4 regions of the Streptomyces sp. NPDC020807 genome follow, and region 3 is predicted to be linked to each of the others. Evidence: riboswitches for the same ligand, from Rfam matches in the RefSeq annotation. Region 3 holds a riboswitch; each other region holds the start of a gene.

What was found. A riboswitch is a leader RNA that binds a small molecule or an ion and turns the genes downstream of it on or off. The one in region 3 is predicted to bind cyclic di-AMP.
Positions count from the first base shown of each region.
Region 1: it holds a riboswitch for cyclic di-AMP, as region 3 does, so the genes downstream of both, AB0G79_RS23390 (transglycosylase family protein) here and AB0G79_RS10960 (LysM peptidoglycan-binding domain-containing protein) in region 3, are expected to answer to the same signal.
Region 2: it holds a riboswitch for cyclic di-AMP, as region 3 does, so the genes downstream of both, AB0G79_RS15110 (LysM peptidoglycan-binding domain-containing M23 family metallopeptidase) here and AB0G79_RS10960 (LysM peptidoglycan-binding domain-containing protein) in region 3, are expected to answer to the same signal.
Region 4: it holds a riboswitch for cyclic di-AMP, as region 3 does, so the genes downstream of both, AB0G79_RS23805 (M23 family metallopeptidase) here and AB0G79_RS10960 (LysM peptidoglycan-binding domain-containing protein) in region 3, are expected to answer to the same signal.

Region 1 covers NZ_JBFADU010000017.1:92,486-97,016, reverse strand. Annotated here, with positions in the region: gene AB0G79_RS23405 (DUF501 domain-containing protein) at 1-267, opposite strand, end outside; gene AB0G79_RS23400 (septum formation initiator family protein) at 352-822, opposite strand; gene eno (phosphopyruvate hydratase) at 923-2,209, opposite strand; gene AB0G79_RS23390 (transglycosylase family protein) at 2,484-3,284, opposite strand; cyclic di-AMP (ydaO/yuaA leader) riboswitch at 3,288-3,458, opposite strand; gene AB0G79_RS23385 (transglycosylase family protein) at 3,716-4,531, opposite strand, start outside.
Region 2 covers NZ_JBFADU010000008.1:54,824-59,354, reverse strand. Annotated here, with positions in the region: gene AB0G79_RS15125 (helix-turn-helix domain-containing protein) at 1-459, shown strand, start outside; gene AB0G79_RS15120 (DUF6126 family protein) at 489-641, shown strand; gene AB0G79_RS15115 (tyrosine-protein phosphatase) at 732-1,553, opposite strand; cyclic di-AMP (ydaO/yuaA leader) riboswitch at 1,949-2,103, shown strand; gene AB0G79_RS15110 (LysM peptidoglycan-binding domain-containing M23 family metallopeptidase) at 2,108-3,118, shown strand; gene AB0G79_RS15105 (SGNH/GDSL hydrolase family protein) at 3,295-4,089, shown strand; gene AB0G79_RS15100 (STM4011 family radical SAM protein) at 4,076-4,531, opposite strand, start outside.
Region 3 covers NZ_JBFADU010000005.1:180,180-184,710, reverse strand. Annotated here, with positions in the region: gene AB0G79_RS10965 (alpha/beta family hydrolase) at 1-305, shown strand, start outside; gene AB0G79_RS10960 (LysM peptidoglycan-binding domain-containing protein) at 299-1,207, opposite strand; cyclic di-AMP (ydaO/yuaA leader) riboswitch at 1,212-1,396, opposite strand; gene AB0G79_RS10955 (hypothetical protein) at 1,714-2,349, shown strand; gene AB0G79_RS10950 (phosphocholine-specific phospholipase C) at 2,357-4,381, opposite strand.
Region 4 covers NZ_JBFADU010000018.1:26,187-30,717, reverse strand. Annotated here, with positions in the region: gene AB0G79_RS23810 (pitrilysin family protein) at 1-1,286, shown strand, start outside; cyclic di-AMP (ydaO/yuaA leader) riboswitch at 1,503-1,664, shown strand; gene AB0G79_RS23805 (M23 family metallopeptidase) at 1,672-2,454, shown strand; gene AB0G79_RS23800 (GntR family transcriptional regulator) at 2,588-3,271, shown strand; gene AB0G79_RS23795 (HPr family phosphocarrier protein) at 3,425-3,706, opposite strand; gene AB0G79_RS23790 (GNAT family N-acetyltransferase) at 3,882-4,531, shown strand, end outside.

The DNA of each region.
Region 1 (4,531 bases), on a different contig from region 3:
CCGGGCCTGCATCTCCTTCATGACCCCGTTGGCCTCCAGGGTGCCGATGGCCGAGGCCGCCTTGGGGCACGTGAGGTAGTACGTGGTCGGGAAGGGGGTGCCGTCGGGCAGCCGGGGCGCGGTCTCGACGACGTCCGGCTGGCCGCACGGGCAGCGGTGCGCGATGGCGCGCAGGCCGCGCGGCGGACGGCCGAGCTGGAGCTCGAAGGCCTCGATGTCCGTCGCGGTGGGCTCGGTGCGCTCGGTCTGCGGAGGGGGCGTTTCCATGTCTGCTGTCTGCCTTGCTCGGTGTGTCGCGGAGGGGTGTCGCGGAGGGATGTCGCGGACGGGTGTCACCTCGGGCGGCGGGCCTCAGGGCCTGTCGGCCTTGTCGACGCCGTCCCAGAGGTTGTCGTACCAGGGGCGGTCCGCCGCCTCCTGGCCGGCGCGGGGCCGCTGCTCCGCGTCGGGGTCGTTCACGGTGAAGCCGGTCTCGCCGGGGAGCACGTAGTGCAGGTGCTCACGGGCGAGGCGCCGGACGTAGGCCGGGTCCTGGAGGCGGGCCTTCTCGTCCTTCAGCTCCTCGACGCGCCGCGCGGTCTCGGCGGCCCTGCGCTCCTGGTCGGCGATCTCGCCCTGCTGGGAGACGTAGCTCCGCATCGGGTAGGCGAGCGCGACGACCAGGGAGCAGACGACGAGGGCGAGGAAGGCCGCGCGGCCGGTGAGCCGGGAGCGACGGGCCTGCCGTCGGGTCTGCGAGCGGTAGACACGGGCCGCGGTCTGCTCGCCGAGCAGCTTGATCCGGGTCGCGGTCGAGAACCGGTCCCGGTCCTTCACGGCCATGTCGAGTCGCCTCCCCTGTTCATGCGTACGTCCCCGCACACGGTACGGGACCGAGTACGGGGACGTACGTATCCAAGGCGTCAGGCGATGTCCGCCCGGATCAGCCCTTGAAGCGCGGGAAGGCGCTGCGGCCGGCGTAGACCGCGGCGTCGTCGAGGATCTCCTCGATGCGCAGGAGCTGGTTGTACTTGGCGACGCGGTCCGAGCGGGCCGGGGCGCCGGTCTTGATCTGGCCGCAGTTCACGGCGACCGCGAGGTCGGCGATGGTGACGTCCTCGGTCTCGCCGGAGCGGTGGGACATCATGCACTTGAAGCCGTTGCGCTGGGCGAGCTCGACGGCGTCGAGGGTCTCGGTCAGCGAACCGATCTGGTTGACCTTGACCAGGAGGGCGTTCGCGGTGCCCTCCTCGATGCCGCGGGCCAGACGCTCCGGGTTGGTGACGAAGAGGTCGTCGCCGACGATCTGGACCTTGGAGCCCAGCTTGTCGGTGAGGACCTTCCAGCCCGCCCAGTCGTCCTCGAACAGCGGGTCCTCGATGGAGACCATCGGGTACGCGGCGACGAGCTCCTCGTAGTACTCGGTCATCTCGGCGGCCGAGCGGGACTTGCCCTCGAACTCGTACTTGCCGTCCTTGTAGAACTCGGACGCGGCGACGTCGAGCGCGAGCGCGACATCGGTGCCGGGGGCGTAGCCGGCCTCCTTGATGGCCTCGACGATGAGGTCGAGGGCGGCGCGGTTCGACTCCAGGTTCGGGGCGAAGCCGCCCTCGTCGCCGAGGCCGGTGGAGAGGCCCTTGCGCTTCAGCACGCTCTTGAGCGTGTGGTAGATCTCCGCACCCCAGCGAAGGGCCTCGGAGAAGGACTCCGCGCCGATCGGGGCGATCATGAACTCCTGGATGTCGACGTTGGAGTCGGCGTGCGACCCACCGTTGAGGATGTTCATCATCGGAACGGGCAGCAGGTGCGCGTTCGGGCCGCCCAGGTAGCGGAAGAGCGGGAGGTCGGACGCCTCGGAGGCGGCGTGCGCGACGGCGAGCGAGACGCCGAGGATGGCGTTCGCGCCGAGCGAGCCCTTGTTCTCGGTGGCGTCGAGGTCGAACATGGCCTGGTCGATCAGGCGCTGCTCGGTGGCGTCGTAGCCGACGAGCTCCGGGCCGATCTGCTCGATGACGGCGAGGACGGCCTTCTCGACACCCTTGCCCAGGTAACGGTTCGGGTCACCGTCGCGGAGCTCGATGGCCTCGAAGGCACCGGTGGAGGCGCCGGACGGAACAGCAGCACGGCCGGTGCTGCCGTCGTCGAGGCCGACCTCGACCTCGACCGTGGGGTTGCCTCGGGAGTCCAGGATTTCCCGGGCTACGACGACGTCGATGGACGGCACGAGCATCTCCTTCTGGGATGTGACGCTGGATGTGACGCAAGGTCGGTGCAGGGTCGCTTGGCCTTGCGACAAGAGCCTAACCGGCTCCGGGGCTCCGGCCAGCCGTGCGCCCGCACCCTGGGACGAAAAAGGGCCCAAGGGTGGGCATGTCGGGACGAAGGACCCGAGAATTACTGGACAGTAATCAAAGTTCTCCCCGAAAACGGGGAGAACCCCGCTCCGGCGCGCACGGGGGAAGGCGCGCCGGAGCGGGGTGGTCACCGCGGGTTCGTCGTCAGACTCACTTCAGGTGGAGCTGCTGGCCCACGTAGATGAGGTCGGCGTTGTCGACGATGTCCTTGTTCAGGTCGAAGAGCTTGGCCCAGCCGCCCGTGACGCCCTGCGCCTGGGCGATCTTGCTGAGCGTGTCGCCGGCCTTGACCGTGTACTCGCCGTCGCCCTTCTTGACCGTCTTGCCGGTCGGGGTGGTGACGGTCTTCTGCGTGGCGGCCTTCGGCGCGGCGTACTGCTGCGTCGACTGCTTGGGGGCCTGGCGCTGCTCGCTGCGGGTGGTCGGCTGCTCGGCCTTGCGCTGCTGGGTGTAGCCGTTCGAGCTGCTGGAGGAAGAGGAGCTCTTCTTCGAGTACGAGGAGGAGCCCGAGTTCGAGGAGGAGCTGCTCGACGAGGAGCTGCTCGACGAGGAGCCGGAGTCCGAGCCGCCGGAGTACGAGGCGCCGGAGAGGCCCACGCCACAGCTCGGCCACGCGCCCTTGCCCTGGCTCGCCAGGACCTTCTCGGCGACGGCGATCTGCTGGGACTTCGACGCCTGGTCGGCGGTCGGGGCGTAGGCGGTGCCGCCGTACGCGGCCCAGGTGGACGCCGAGAACTGCAGGCCGCCGTAGTAGCCGTTGCCCGTGTTGATGGACCAGTTGCCGGTCGACTCGCACTGGGCGACGCGGTCCCACTCGGAGGCGGTGGCGGCCGAGGCGGTGCCCGCGGTCATCAGCGGGGCGGCGACGGCGACGCCGGTCACGCCGACGAGAGCGGCGACCTGGGTGGCCTTGGAGGGACGACGGTGCTTGCCCTTGGCGGAAAACAGCATGGGGAATCTCCTCACCGACGCCTGTGAGGTGAGCTGTCGGGTTCGGGCCGGAAAGTTGCCCGGCCGCGTGTCCTTGCACGCGGCTTCACCCCAAGCCGTTCTCGGCCGTCTCTCAACGGCCGGGACCGGCACTTACCTTGGGTCCCCCACTCCTGCCTTCGGCGCTTGCGCGACGACTGTTCCCTCGACCGACGGCAGGATTCGGCGTTTCGGTCGACGGGGCCCGCGGTGGCGAGCGGTTACGACCATAGGCACAAGCCCGCCGGAAGCTCAAAGGGCGACATTGCGGAGAATTCGCCCCTACTTGCCCTCCGGCGGGGGGCGTTTGCGCAGGTGGGAGGTGACGGGAGCAAAGTTCGCGGTAGTGACACGCCAGTTGGGACGAAGAGACCCATGTCTCACTTACCCAAATGCGGACATAAGACCGCGAACTACTCCGCCTTGGATTCCGAACCGACCGTCAGATCGAGGCTCTGACCAGGGAGGATGTGGTCCGGATCGGCGCCCACCGTCCCGCGGTTGGCGTCATAGAGGGCGTTCCAGCCGCCGGGGAGTTCGTTCTCCTGTGCAATCTCCGACAGGTTGTCACCCGGCCGCACGGTGTACGCGTCCGAAGCGCCCTGACTGTCCGTTGTGCCCGAATCCTTCACCGCGTCAGTCGTGGAGTCGGTGATGTCGGTTTTACCTGCCTTGTCGGTTTCCTCCGGGGCGGGGGCACCCCGATGCTTGCCCGTGCCGGGCGCGACCGACGAGGCGTCACCCGCCGCCGCATCGGGCGTTTCGGACGTACCGGGCGTTACGGGCGTGGTGGGCGTGCCGGAGCCGTCGGGGGCGACGGGCGTCACCGAGGCGTCGGGCGCGACCGGGGCGGTGGGCGTGTCGGGTGTGGTGGGCGCCGAGGGCTTCCCCGTACCGGGAGCGGTCGGCGTGCCGGGCGTCGTCGGGGTGGCGCCGGTCGCGGGGGCGCTCGGCGTCCCGGGCGTGGCCGGGGTCGCGGGCGTCGCCGGGGTGGCGGGCGTCACGGGGGCGGCGGGGGCGACCGAGCGCTCCGGGGCCTTCGCGTCCTCGGAGGGGGCGCCCGACGGCGTACCCGCGGACGTACCGGCGGAACCGTCGGCGGAGGAGGCGGAGGAGGCGTCAGAAGGTGTCGCCGCGGACGCCGACGGCACCTCGGAGGTCCGGTTCGACTCCGCGACGGGCCCCGTGGACGTCGCCGAGGGCGTGGCCGGGCCCGGGTCGACTCCGGT
Region 2 (4,531 bases), on a different contig from region 3:
CGGCAGCCCTCGCTCCCGATGCTGCTCGCCCTCGCCCGTACCTACGGTACGACGGTCTCCGAGCTGCTCGGCGAGGCCCCTCCCGAGCACGACCCCGTCGTCCGGGCGGGCCGCTCCGACCCCGTCGAGGCCGACGGCTGGATCTACCGCCAGGCGGGCGGCGCCGGGCGCGCCCTCCAGTGCCTGCGCGTCCACGTGCCGTACGCCACGAAGGCCGACATCGTGCGCGTCCATCCCGGCGAGGAGTGGATCCACGTCCTGGAGGGGCAGGTGCGGCTCGCCCTCGGCGACGCCGTCCACGTCCTCGATCCCGGGGACAGCGCGCACTTCGACTCGCTCGTCCCGCACCGCATCGGCGCCGCCACGCGCGGCGGCGCCGAGCTGCTCTTCGTCCACACCCTGATGCAGAGCCCCGTCGCCGAGCGGTGTCTCGGCGACGGGACCCCGCACCGGCGCTGAACCCCTCAGAAAGGACCGACATGCCTGGAATGTCAGAGAAGTCCGCGGCGATCACCGGCGAGGAGCGCGGTGAGGGCAAGTTCCCGAAGGGGCTCGTGCTCCGCCTCTTCGCCTACCTGATCGCCGGTCACCTCTTCGCCGGCTTCCTCTACCTGCTGTTCAGCATGGGCGCCGGCCAGTGAGGGGCCGCAGCCAGTGAGGGGCCGCAGCCGGTGAGGGGCCGCGGCGGGTGAGGGGCCGCGACCGGTAGGGGTCGCCGGGAGCGGGGTGTCCTACGCCTCCGTGAGCAGACGCTCGCGGAGGCGTTCGCGCGTCTCGGGGGAGAGCTTCAGGCCCTCCGTGAGGTACGCCTCCACCGAACCCCAGGCCGCCTCGACCGATTCCAGGGCGGCCCGCAGGTACTCCACCCGCGCGTCGAAGAGCGGGCTGAGCAGCTCCATCACCTCGGGCGACATGGCGTCCGCCGAGGTGGAGCTGCGGCGCACCTTGTAGCGGCGGTGCGGGGCGTTCGACTTCACGTAGTCGGCCTCGATGGCCTCCCGCTCGACGCCGACCGCGAGCAGGGTGACCGCGATGGAGAGGCCCGCGCGGTCCTTGCCGGCCGCGCAGTGCATGAGGGCCGGGACGCTGTCCTCCGCCAGGGCGTGCAGGAGCCGGCTGTGCTCGGCGGTCCGCTCGACCAGCATCGTCCGGTACGAATCGGACATACGGGCCGCCGCCTTGCCGTCGCCCAGGATCTCCCGCAGCTGCACGACGTCGCCGTCGCGGACCATCTTCCAGAACTCCTTGCCGTCGGCCGGGTCGCTCAGCGGTATGTTCACGTTCCGCACGCCGGGGAGCTCGACGTCCGCGCCCTCGATCTGGCGGTCCGCGGTGTTGCGGAAGTCGAAGACGGTGTGGAGGTTCAGCGAGGCGAGGAAGGCCGCGTCCTCCTCGGTCGCGTGGGCGAGGTGGCCGCTGCGGAAGAGGCGCCCGGGACGGACCGCCCGCCCGTCCGTCGTCGGCAGGCCGCCCACGTCCCGGAAGTTGCGGACCTCCGCGAGCTCGGGCTCGTTCGCGTCGATGGGCGGGACCTGCGGCAGCTGCTGCGTCACGGATGCTCCTGGTGGTCGGTGTTCGGGTGCCGGGCACGCGAGATCGGTTCCTGGCGCAATCATCCAGGTGACGACGTGTCGGCGCACCCCATCTGGTGGAAATGGGCGATCTGTCCGTTATGAGGCCTAGGCCACAACGCGCCCCGCTTGAAGGTGAGATGAGAGGCCGCTCGTGAGCAGGGTCATAGAGGTGACGGATCGTGGTCGGAGGCCCGGAGCAATTCCCGTGCACGAAAAGGAAATCGAGGGACCGTCATCCACGCAGGGTGATCGAAATTCGGCCGGGAAATAGCCGCCGATCTTGGGAAGGGAAAAGTGCGGCTTGTTTGCTCCGACCCCGCTCGTCTAGCGTCGCCATCAATCCGGTCGGACCGCCTAATCCTGCCACCGCCCGGAATCCGCACTCATCCCATGCACGGCAGGAGCGGGGGACCCAGGAATGACGCCGGTCCCGCGACGCAGGACGGCTTGGGGTGAAGCCGCGTGACACGCGGCCGGGCATCTCCAGTCCGAACCCGACAGCTCACCTCGTAGGCGCCGGAGAGGAATTCGCCATGCCCGCGAAGGGTAAGCACCGCCGTCCCAAGTTCAGCCCCCTGACCCGCGGCCTCGTCGCCGCCGGTACGGGCGGCGCCGTCGTCGCCCTGCCGATCTTCGGCGCCACCGGGGCCTACGCCGCCGAGCAGGCCGCCCCGGCCGCCGTTCCCGCCCAGGCCGTGACCGTCGCCGCCCAGGCGAAGGCCCCCGCCGCGCTGAAGGCGACCCCGGTCGCCGCCGTGAAGGCCGCCCCGAAGACGTACTCCGTCGTCAGCGGCGACTACCTCTCGAAGATCGCCGACGAGCAGAACGTCGCCGGTGGCTGGGAGAAGCTCTACGAGGACAACCGCCAGGTCGTCGGTGAGGACCCCTCGCTGATCATGCCCGGCATGAAGCTGACCCTCGGTGCGAAGAGCACCCCGGCCGGCACCGTGAAGGCCGCCCCGAAGAGCACCGTGAAGGCGCACTCCCAGAAGGCGCAGACCAAGAAGAAGTCGTCCTCGGCCTCCTCTTCCTCGTCCTCCTCCGCCGCCTCGTCGCCCTCCTCCTCTTCCTCCTCGAAGAACGGCGACACCCAGCGCGCCTCCCGCAGCACCGAGCGCACCTCCGTGGCCGCCACCTCGTCCGGCTGGGTCGCCCCCGTCGGCAACGGCGTCTCCACCCCGTACCGCGCCTCCGGCTCCATGTGGTCCTCCGGCTACCACACCGGTGCCGACTTCATCGCCTCCTCCGGCACCACCGTCCGCGCCGTCGGCGCCGGCACGGTCGTCTCCGCCGGCTGGAGCGGCGCCTACGGCAACGAGGTCGTCATCCAGCACGCCGACGGCAACTACTCGCAGTACGCGCACCTCTCGTCCCTCTCCGTCTCCGCCGGCCAGCAGGTCGGCGGCGGCCAGCAGATCGGCCTCTCCGGCTCGACCGGCAACTCCACCGGCCCGCACCTGCACTTCGAGATCCGCACCTCGCCGAGCTACGGCTCGGACATCGACCCGCTCGCGTACCTGCGCGGCCACGGCGTCTCCATCTGACGCACGCGCTGACGCACGCCCCCCCCGCGCGCACCACGACGACGGCCCGGCACCTGTGTGCCGGGCCGTCGCCGTATTCCGTCTTGGGGAATTCTTTATCGGTGGCATATGTCACTGCTCGTCAACCCCTCCCTACGGTCGCGTAGGTCACATTCGAAAGGGAAGGATGTGCACCCGTGGCAGACGATTCGAGATCAGAAGACAAGAACGCCATCGGGTCGTACGCGGCGATCGGCGACAGTTTCACCGAGGGCGTCGGAGACCCCGGGCCCGACGGGACCTTCGTCGGCTGGGCGGACCGCTTCGCGGTCCTGCTCGCCGACCAGCTGCCGGAGCACGACACCTTCCGCTACGCCAACCTGGCCGTACGGGGACGCCTGCTCGACCAGATCGTGGCGGAACAGGTCCCGAGGGCGAAGGAACTCGCCCCCGACCTGGTGACCTTCTGCGCCGGCGGCAACGACATCATCCGCCCCGGCACGGACCCCGACGACGTGGCCGAGCGCTTCGAGCGCGCCGTAGCGGACCTCACCTCCGCCGTCGGCACGGTCATGGTGACCACCGGCTTCGACACCCGTGACGTCCCCGTGCTCAAGCACCTGCGGGGGAAGATCGCCACGTACACCGCGCACGTGCGGTCCATCGCCGACCGGTACGACTGCCCGGTCCTCGACCTGTGGTCCCTCAAGTCCGTGCAGGACCGGCGGGCCTGGGACGACGACCGGCTCCACCTCTCGGCCGACGGCCACACCCGGGTCGCGCTCCGCGCCGCCCAGGTCCTCGGCATGGAGGTCCCGGCCGACCCGGACCAGCCGTGGCCGCCGCTGCCGGCGCGCGGCACCCTGGAGGTCCGGCGCGACGACATCCACTGGGCCAAGGAGTACCTCGTGCCCTGGATCGGCCGCCGGCTCCGCGGCGAGAGCTCCGGCGACCACGTCGAGGCCAAGCGCCCGGACCTCATGCCCCTGTAAGGGGCGGTGCGGCGGGGATCCGCTCCAGGACCCCGCCGGCGAACACGTCGTACAGCGGCAGCGTCTCCAGGTGGACGTACCCGATGTGGCAGTCGCAGACGGCGAGGGGACAGGCGCGGGGACGCAGGGCGGCGCGGTACGAGCCGTCGTACAGGTTGCCCAGCTCCGCCCTGACGAAGTGGCAGCGCCGCACCGTCCCCTCGCCGTCCACCGAGATCACCGACTCGCCCGTGCGGCAGGGCAGCCCCGCCGAGCGGTGCGGATGCCGGCTGTACGGGAAGAGCGGGTCGACGGCCGTCCACTCCGCCGCCTCCGCGTCGGTGTACGTGTGCCCCTCGGCCGCGTTCACCCACAGGTAGACGTGCGGCGGCAGCGCGGCCCGCAGGCGCCGCGCCTCCTCCCGGTGCTCCGGGAGGCCGACCACACCGACGCTGAACCGGAC
Region 3 (4,531 bases):
CGGCGGCGGCGCTGTGGGCGGCGGCGGACGCCGGCGCGGGGATCGACGCCGTGGTGTCACGAGGAGGCAGGCCCGACCTCGCCGGGGAACGGCTGGCACGGGTGCGCGCCCCGACCCTCCTCGTGGTGGGCGGCCGGGACGCGCTCGTCCTGGACCTGAACCGGCGGGCGCAGGCGCTGCTGCGCTGCGAGAACCGGCTGGCGGTCGTCGAGGGCGCCACGCACCTCTTCGCGGAACCCGGTGCCCTGGAGGAGGTGGCGGAGCTCGCCACCTCCTGGTTCACCGGGTGCTTCCGGCGTCAGTAGGCGCCGTTGACGTTGTCGATCGAGCCGTAGCGGTCGGCGGCGTAGTTGGAGGCGGCGGTGATGTTGGCGACCGGGTCGAAGAGGTCGGTCGACGTGCCGGGCACGTGGTAGGCGTCGAAGGTCGGCTGGATCACCTGGAGCAGGCCCTTCGAGGGCGTGCCGGCGGCGGCGTTGGAGTCCCACAGGTTGATGGCCTGCGGGTTGCCGGAGGACTCGCGCATGATGTTGCGGAGGATGCCGTCGTACGAGCCCGGGATGCCGTTGCGGGCCATGATGTCGAGGGACTCGCGGATCCATCCGTCGAGGTTGTCGGCGTACTGGGTGGCGGCGGGGGCGGCCTGCACGGCCCGCGCGGGGGCGGCCTGCACCGGAGCGGCGGCCCGGGCGGGGGCCTGGGCAGGAGCCGCCTGGGCAGGAGCCGCCTGGGCGGGGGCCGCGCGGCGCTCGGAGCGGCTGGCGCGGTCCGTCGTGGAGCTCTTCTTCGCCGGGGCGGAAACGGGCTTCGCGGAATTCCGACGAAGTGTCAGTTCGAGGCCGGGGTGAATGAGTGACGGATTGTCACCCACGGCGGCCCTGTTGGCCCGGTAAAGGCTCTTCCAGCCGCCCTGGATTCCCTTCTTCTGTGCGATCAGGGAAAGGGAGTCGCCGCTGACGACGGTGTACGTGCGGGCGGCCGTGGCGGCGGTCGGGGCCGAGAGCGCGACCGGCGCCGCGGCGGCGGGGGAGGCGGCGGGAGCGGCCGCGGGGGCGGCGATCGCCGGGGCTCCGGAGGCGGGTGCGGCACCGGCCGAGGCCGGGGCGATCAGCGGGAGCGCGAGGGCGACCCCACCCGTGCCGACCAGGGCGATGCCCTGGGAGACGGGACGGCGTCGGGGGCGGCGGTGCTTACCGTGAGCAGGCATGTCGGGTTCCTCTCCGGCGCCTGCGAGGTGAGCTGTCGGGTTCGGACGGGAGGTGTCCGGCCGCGCGCACGCGGCTGCACCCCGAGCCGTCCCGGGAATCCGGTCCGGCGTATTCGTGGGTCCCCCGCTCCTGCCGTCGGGTGAAAGGGAGGTATTTCGAGCGGTGGCAGGATTAGGCGATCCGCTCGAATGGGGGTGACCGTAGGCCAGGAATGCGCGGGACAACAAGAGGGGGATGGTCGGTGGAGTGCGAAAGGGGACGTGGAATTCACGGAATTCAAGATCGACCGGCCGCCGGCGGTGCGGAACTGCCGTGTGTCCCATGGCCTGCCGAGAAGTCGATCACCCTCGCGCATTCCGAAACGTGAATCACGTCACGCGGCGTTCAATGTCCGAATATGCCGAATATGCGCGAGCCGCCCCGAGTCGCCCCCGAACGCACGGGTAAAAGTCGCAAACCGGGCATTCCTCATCAAAGATGGTGCTACCCGACCGAGGAGTGCCGAATGCCGCCCGTGACCGCCCCGCCGAGCCCCGACCTCGTCGACCGCGAGGCCGCCGCGCTGTACGAGTCCGCCGCCTGGCGGCGGATCGCGGCCGACTGGACGGACGTCGGACCGGACGTCGCGCCGGAGGCCGGGGCGGTCGTCGGGGCGGTCGCTCCCGGGAAGGACTGGCGGAGCCTGCTCTCCGTCCCGGTCGACCGGCTCGTGGCCCAGGCCCTCGACTCCCTGCCGCCCGCCCTCCCCGCCGACCGCCGCCTCCCCGGCCGCCTCGGCGCCGTCCTGCCGGACCGGCTGCACGCCTGGCGACGCGTCGGCCGCGGCGACCTCCTCCCCTCGGTCCACCTCGGCTACGCCCGGCTCGTGCTCACCGAATGGGGGTGGCAGAACGCCCCGTACAAGCTGCGCGACCGGCGCGGAGCCCGTTGCGTCTGCGGGGCCCTCCTCGCCGCGCACCGCCTCGGTCACGGCAGCGCCGACACGATGAACGAGGCGGCGGCCTGGGTGATGACGGAGCTCAGGTCGCGCGGCTGGAACGACCTCATCGGACCGTGGAACCGCGCCCCCGGCCGCACGGCCGAGGACGCGGTGGCCCTCCTCGACGCCACCGTCCGGCGCGCCGCCGAAGCGGGCCGTTGAAGGGGGTTCAGCCGGTGACGCTCGGCGCGCCCGTCTCGATGTGCCCGGTGTACCGGCGTGACCAGGTGCCGTCGATGTCGGCGAAGACCGTGAAGTCGTACCAGCCGTCGTTGTACGCGACCGCGTTGAAGAAGTCCTCGCGGGAGGAGTTCGCGGCCACCGTGTACGTCCACGGCCCGTCCGAGCGGTAGGCGTTGGAGCGGATCGTGAAGGTGACGGGCCCGGCCGAGGCGTTGGTCATCCTGAACCACAGGGCCGTCCTGCCGGTCCCGGCCTCGGGCGCGAACCGGGCCGCGACCTCGACGGCCTTGCCCGCCTTCGACGCGTCGCCGATGAAGCGGCGCAGGAAGCGGTTGGGGCCCATCATCGAGATGTCGTACTTCCCGGAGCCGGACCCGAGTCCGATGTTGAAGTAGTCGGAGGCCGTGCCGCCGGCGTCGACCGTGTACTGCCACGCGGCCGTGTCCCGGTACTGGTGCGGGTGGATCGAGAAGTGCGCCGGCCGCTTGGCCTCCGCACCCTGGTTCGTCATCGAGAACCAGGCCAGGATCTTGCCGGCGGCGCCGAACTCGAACCGGTCGAGGTTGCCGTTGACCTGGTAGGGGATCGCGCGCGCCGGACGGGTGCCGGGCTCCTGCGCGGGCAGGGCGTTGTTCTGCGGGACGGGGTTCGGGAGCGGGCCGCAGGTGGCCTGTCCGATGACCTTCGCCGTCGACGGCAGGCCGGCGGGAACCCCGTACACCGGGTGCGCGAAGTCGAAGACTCCCGTCAGGTCCCCGGTCACCTTCCGCCGCCACGCGCTGATGTGGGGGCAGGTGGCAGGGGTGCCGAGGGCCGCCGTCCACGTCTCCAGGAAGCGCAGGACGGACGTGTGGTCGAAGACCTCGGAGCTGACCCAGCCGCCCCGCGTCCACGGCGACAGGACGAGCATGGGGACGCGGAAGCCGAGGCCGATCGGTACGCCGTCGAGGTACTCGCCCGGTGTTCCGGGCGGGGCGACCGGCGGCGGCACGTGGTCGAAGAAGCCGTCGTTCTCGTCGTAGTTGAGGAAGAGGACCGAGGAGTCGAAGACCTCGGGGTTCGCGGCGAGGGCGCGGTAGACGAGGTCGACGAAGTGGGCGCCGTCGCCGGGAGGCGCGTACGGGTGCTCGGAGAAGGCCTCGTTGGCGACCACCCAGGACACCTGGGGGAGCGTGCCCGCGAGCACGTCGGCGCGGATGGCGGCGGCGATGTCGTCGGGCGTGGAGCCGGTGACCTTGGGGACCGAGCCCATGCCCCGGTCGTACAGTGGGTCGCCGGGGCGCGCGTCGGTGAACTTCTTGAAGTAGGCGAGGCCGTTGTCGCCGTAGTTGTCCTGTGCGTTCTGGTAGACCTTCCAGCTCACCCCGGCCCGCTGGAGCGCCTCGGCGTACGTCTCCCAGGTGAGGCCCGACTCGTCGCCGCCGTCCTTGCTGGAGGCGTCGATCCTGCCGCTCCACAGGAAGGTCCGGTTGGGGCCCGTGGCGCTGAGCGTCGAGCAGAAGTAGGCGTCGCAGATGGTGTAGTGGTCGGCGAGGGCGTGGTGGAAGGGGATGTCCTCGCGGTCGAGGTGGCCGAGGGAGCGGGTGTTGCCGACCCCCGTCACCCAGTTGTCCATCCGGCCCTTGTTCCAGGCGGCGTGCTGCGAGGTCCAGCTGTGCGGCAGGTCGCCGTTGCACTGGGCGAGCGTCTCCCCGTCGACGCCGCCGGCGGGCGGGGTGTCGCTCAGCTTCCAGGGGTACTGGCGTCCGCCCCAGTTGGGCTGCTGGAACATGCCCCAGCCTCCGGGCAGGTTGCCCGCGGCCCGGTCCCCGAAGCCCCGCACGCCGCGCAGCGTCCCGAAGTAGTGGTCGAAGCTCCGGTTCTCCTGCATGAGGATCACGACGTGCCGCACGTCCGTGAGCGTCCCCGTGGCGGCGCGTGCGGCGGCCGAGGCCCGCCCCGCCGGCAGCGCCGCCCCGGCGACGAGCCCCGCGCCGATCCCGACGAATCCCCTGCGACTGATGGGAAGCATGCCCCGCCTCTCCCGTCCCGGCATGCCCGGGCGGCACGCCGGGAGTCATGATGGGGGAGGCGCGCTCAAAGGTATAGAGGTGTGCGGTTATGGCTGAGTGAACGATCAGTAACCGGCCAACTCGGGCTTGTTCATTGGTGCGTCGGCGCA
Region 4 (4,531 bases), on a different contig from region 3:
GCCTGACGGTGCTGACGAGTCACCGCCCCGGCCAGCAGGTCGTCGCCGTGGAGATCTTCCTCCCGGCGCCGCTCGACGCCGAGCCCGCCGGTCTCGACGGCGTCGCCACGATCATGGCCCGCGCGCTCTCGGAGGGCACGGACCAGCGCAGCGCCGAGGAGTTCGCGGCCGAGCTGGAGCGCTGCGGCGCGACGCTCGACGCGCACGCCGACCACCCGGGCGTACGGGTCTCCCTGGAGGTCCCGGTCTCCCGGCTGCCCAAGGCGCTCGGGCTGCTCTCCGAGGCCCTCATCTCCCCGGCGTTCCCGGTGGAGGAGATCGAGCGCCTCGTGGCCAACCGGCTCGACGAGATCCCGCACGAGGCGGCCAACCCGGCGCGGCGCGCGGCCAAGCAGCTCTCCAAGGAGCTGTTCCCGGCGGAGTCGCGGCTGTCCCGGCCGCGCCAGGGCACCGAGGAGACCGTCAAGGCGATCGACGCCGCCGCGGTCCGCGCGTTCTACGACGCGCACGTGCGGCCCGCCACGGCGACCGCCGTGGTCGTCGGCGACCTGACCGGTGTCGACCTCGACAAGCTCCTCGCCGAGACGCTGGGCGCCTGGACGGGCGAGCCGGGCGAGCCGCTGCCGATGCCGTCGATCACCGCCGACGACACCGGACGGGTCGTCATCGTGGACCGGCCGGGCGCGGTCCAGACCCAGTTGCTGATCGGCCGGATCGGTCCGGACCGTCACGACAGCGTCTGGGCGGCTCAGGTCCTCGGCACGTACTGCCTGGGCGGCACGCTCACGTCCCGGCTCGACCGGGTCCTGCGCGAGGAGAAGGGCTACACGTACGGCGTGCGGGCCTTCGGGCAGGTGCTGCGCTCCGACGCCGAGGGGCGCGGCGCGTCGATGCTCGCGATCAGCGGTTCGGTCGACACCCCCAACACCGGTCCGGCACTTGACGACCTGTGGAAGGTGCTGCGGACCCTCGCCGCCGAGGGCCTCACCGACGGCGAGCGCGAGACCGCCGTGCAGAACCTGGTGGGCGTGGCCCCGCTCAAGTACGAGACGGCCGGTTCGGTCGCCGGGACGCTCGCCGACCAGGTCGAGCAGCACCTCCCGGACGACTACCAGGCCCGGTTGTACGCCCGGCTGGCCGAGACGGGCACGGTCGAGGCGACCGCCGCCGTCGTCAACGCCTTCCCGGTGGACCGGCTCGTCACCGTCCTGGTGGGCGACGCGGCGCAGATCGCGGAGCCGGTGCGCGCGCTCGGGATCGGCGAGGTCACGGTCGTGACGGGCTGATCCGACGGGCTGACAACCAGCTTGCCGGCACGGCCCGAGGAGGCCCCGACGTCATGGTTTCGTCGGGGCCTTCCGCTATGTCTGAATTGGGAACAAGTCGACAGTATGACCTGTGGCATGTCTTACAAACAGGCGTGTCTGTTTGGTGATGGGAAGACGGGACGCATAGCGTCGGGGCGGCTGTCCGGCAGTTGCACGTGCCGCACCCGCGGCGACGGACAGTCATCGCCGAGTCCCCGTCAGGCGCGAGCCTGGGGAGCCGGGGACCCATAGTCCCTGGGGTGAATCGGGCGCCTTCGTCACCGACGGAGGGGCTCGTAGGAGACCTTCCTGCTCCGAACCCGTCAGCTAACCCGGTAGGCGAGAAGGAAGGAAAGGAACAGCCTTGGCGTTCACCCGTGCCACCGGGAAGCATCGTGGTCCGAGCCGGATGGCTCGCCGCAGCGCGGGTATAGCGGGCGTCGCGACGCTCGCGACCACCGGCGTCATAGGAACCCTCGCCTCCCCGGCGCTCGCCGCCGACGGTGACAACCGCTCCGCCGAGGACACCGGGCTCACCCAGGTGATCACCGAGGACTCCCTCGCGGACCGGGTCAACGCCCAGGTCGCCGCCCAGGAGCAGGAGGCCTTCGAGGCCGCCGCCAAGGCGAAGGCCGAGGCCGAGGCCCGCGCGGAGGCCAAGCGCAAGGCCGAGGCCCGCGCCAAGGAGGTCCGCGAGGAGCGCGAGCGCGCCGCCCGCGAGGCCGAGCGCCGCCGCCTCGCCACCTTCCAGCTCCCCGTCGCCGGCTCGTACGTGAGCACCGGCTACAAGACCGGCGGCTCGCTCTGGTCCTCCGGCAGCCACTCCGGCATCGACTTCCACGCCGCCTACGGCAGCAGCGTCGTCTCCGTCGGCTCCGGCACCGTCGTCGAGGCCGGCTGGGGCGGCGCGTACGGCAACAACATCGTCATCCAGATGAACGACGGCACGTACACCCAGTACGGGCACCTCTCGTCCATCGGGGTCTACGTCGGCCAGACCGTCGAGCCGGGCCAGCAGATAGGCATCTCGGGCTCGACCGGCAACTCGACCGGCCCCCACCTCCACTTCGAGGCCCGGACGGGCGCCGAGTACGGCTCGGACATCAACCCCATCACGTACCTCCGCGCCCGCGGCGTCAGCCTCTGACGTACCGCGCGTTCCGCGTCACGAAAGCCCCGGCTCGTCCAGAGCCGGGGCTTTTTGAATTCTCGGGGGGCATCGGAATTTCCGCTCTGCTGCAATAGAGTCGGTCTCTCGCGGAAGAAAGCGGAGGTCGGTCATGCGCGTTCCCGCGCAATCGGTATGCACGGCGATCCGGGACGACATCGTCTCGGGCGTCTTCGAGCGGGGAGGGCGGCTGACCGAGGAGCAGCTCGCCCGCCGCTACGGGGTCTCCCGTGTCCCGGTCCGCGAGGCCCTGCGCACCCTGGAGTCCGAGGGCTTCGTCGTCACCCGGCGGCACGCCGGCGCCCACGTCGCCGAACCCACCGAACAGGAGGCGGCCGATCTCCTCGACATGCGGGCCCTCCTCGAACCGCTGGGCGCCGCCAGGGCCGCGCAGCGGCGTACGGAGGCGCACCTCAAGGTGTTGCGGGGCCTGGTCAGGCTGGGGCAGGAGCGGGCCAGGCGCGGCCAGGGCGAGGATCTGCGGGCGCTCGGGGCCTGGTTCCACGAGACCCTCGCGCAGGCCTCCGGCAGCCCGGCCCTGACGGCGCTGCTGACCCAGCTGCGGCACAAGATCGCCTGGATGTACGCGGTCGACCAGCCGGCCAAGCCCGTCGAGGCCTGGGCGGAGCACGGCGCCATCGTGGACGCGGTCGCGCGGGGGGACGCCGAGCGGGCCAGGGCGCTGACCGCCCTGCACGCGGAACGCACGCTCGGGCTGCACCGGCTCAAAAGACCGGACGGCGCCCGCGTGAGGGTTTCGCAACATGTCGTCAACACGGCGAGCGGCCGGAATTAACATGCGCGCCGTATACAAAGAGACGTATGCGGGGGGAAATTCGAACCGCGCTTTTCGTGCTGCCTGGAAAAGGTGAAACCGGCGCTCCGGAATGCGAATGGCCCGGCCGCCGGAATTCCGGCGGCCGGGCCATTCGTCGTGCGGTGGTCCGGATCAGACGGTCTCGGGGAGCTCGTCCAGGCCCTCGGCGACCAGCTTCGCGAGGCGGTCGAGAGCGGTCTCGGCGCCCTCGGCGTCGGAAGCGAGGACGACCTCCTCGCCGCCCTGCGCACCCAGGCCGAGCACCGCGAGCATGGACGCGGCGTTCACGGGGGTGCCCTCGGACTTGGCGATCGTCACCGGCACGCCGGAAGCCGTGGCGGCACGGACGAAGATGGACGCGGGGCGGGCGTGCAGGCCCTCGGCCCAGCCGACGTTGACGCGGCGCTCAGCCATGGTGTTGCCCTTCGGGTCTCAAGCGGGTTGTCTAGACCAGTCTCTCACGGGATGCGCGGTGCTCAAGCCGACCTTCGGCCCGGAACGGACCGTCTTTCGGCCCTCCCCACCTTGCCCGCCCGCCGCGCGCCGCGCGACCGATGCCCGTAGGGCGTACCACCCTTAGGCTGACCCCATGCAGAGCGCCTCGGAGCCGTCGGAGCACGCCTACCCCGATCACTGGGAGGCCGACGTGGTGCTCCGGGACGGCGGCACCGCGCGCATCAGGCCCATCACCGTCGACGACGCCGACCGGCTCGTCAGCTTCTACGAGCAGGTCTCGGACGAGTCGAAGTACTACCGCTTCTTCGCGCCCTACCCGAGGCTCTCCGCCAAGGACGTCCACCGCTTCACCCACCACGACTTCGTCGACCGCGTCGGCCTCGCCGCGACCGTCGGCGGCGAGTTCATCGCCACCGTCCGCTACGACCGCATCGACGAGCGGGGCATGCCCGCCTCGGGTCCCGCCGACGAGGCCGAGGTCGCCTTCCTGGTCCAGGACGCCCACCAGGGGCGCGGTGTCGCCTCCGCGCTGCTCGAACACATCGCGGCCGTCGCCCGCGAGCGGGACATCCGCCGCTTCGCCGCCGAGGTGCTCCCCGCCAACACCAAGATGATCAAGGTCTTCACGGACGCCGGGTACACCCAGAAGCGCAGCTTCGAGGACGGCTCCGTCCGCCTCCACCTCGACCTCGAACCGACCGACCGCTCCCTCGCCGTCCAGCGCGCCCGCGAGCAGCGCGCGGAGGCGCGGTCCGTGCAGCGGCTCCTCACCCCCCGGTCCGT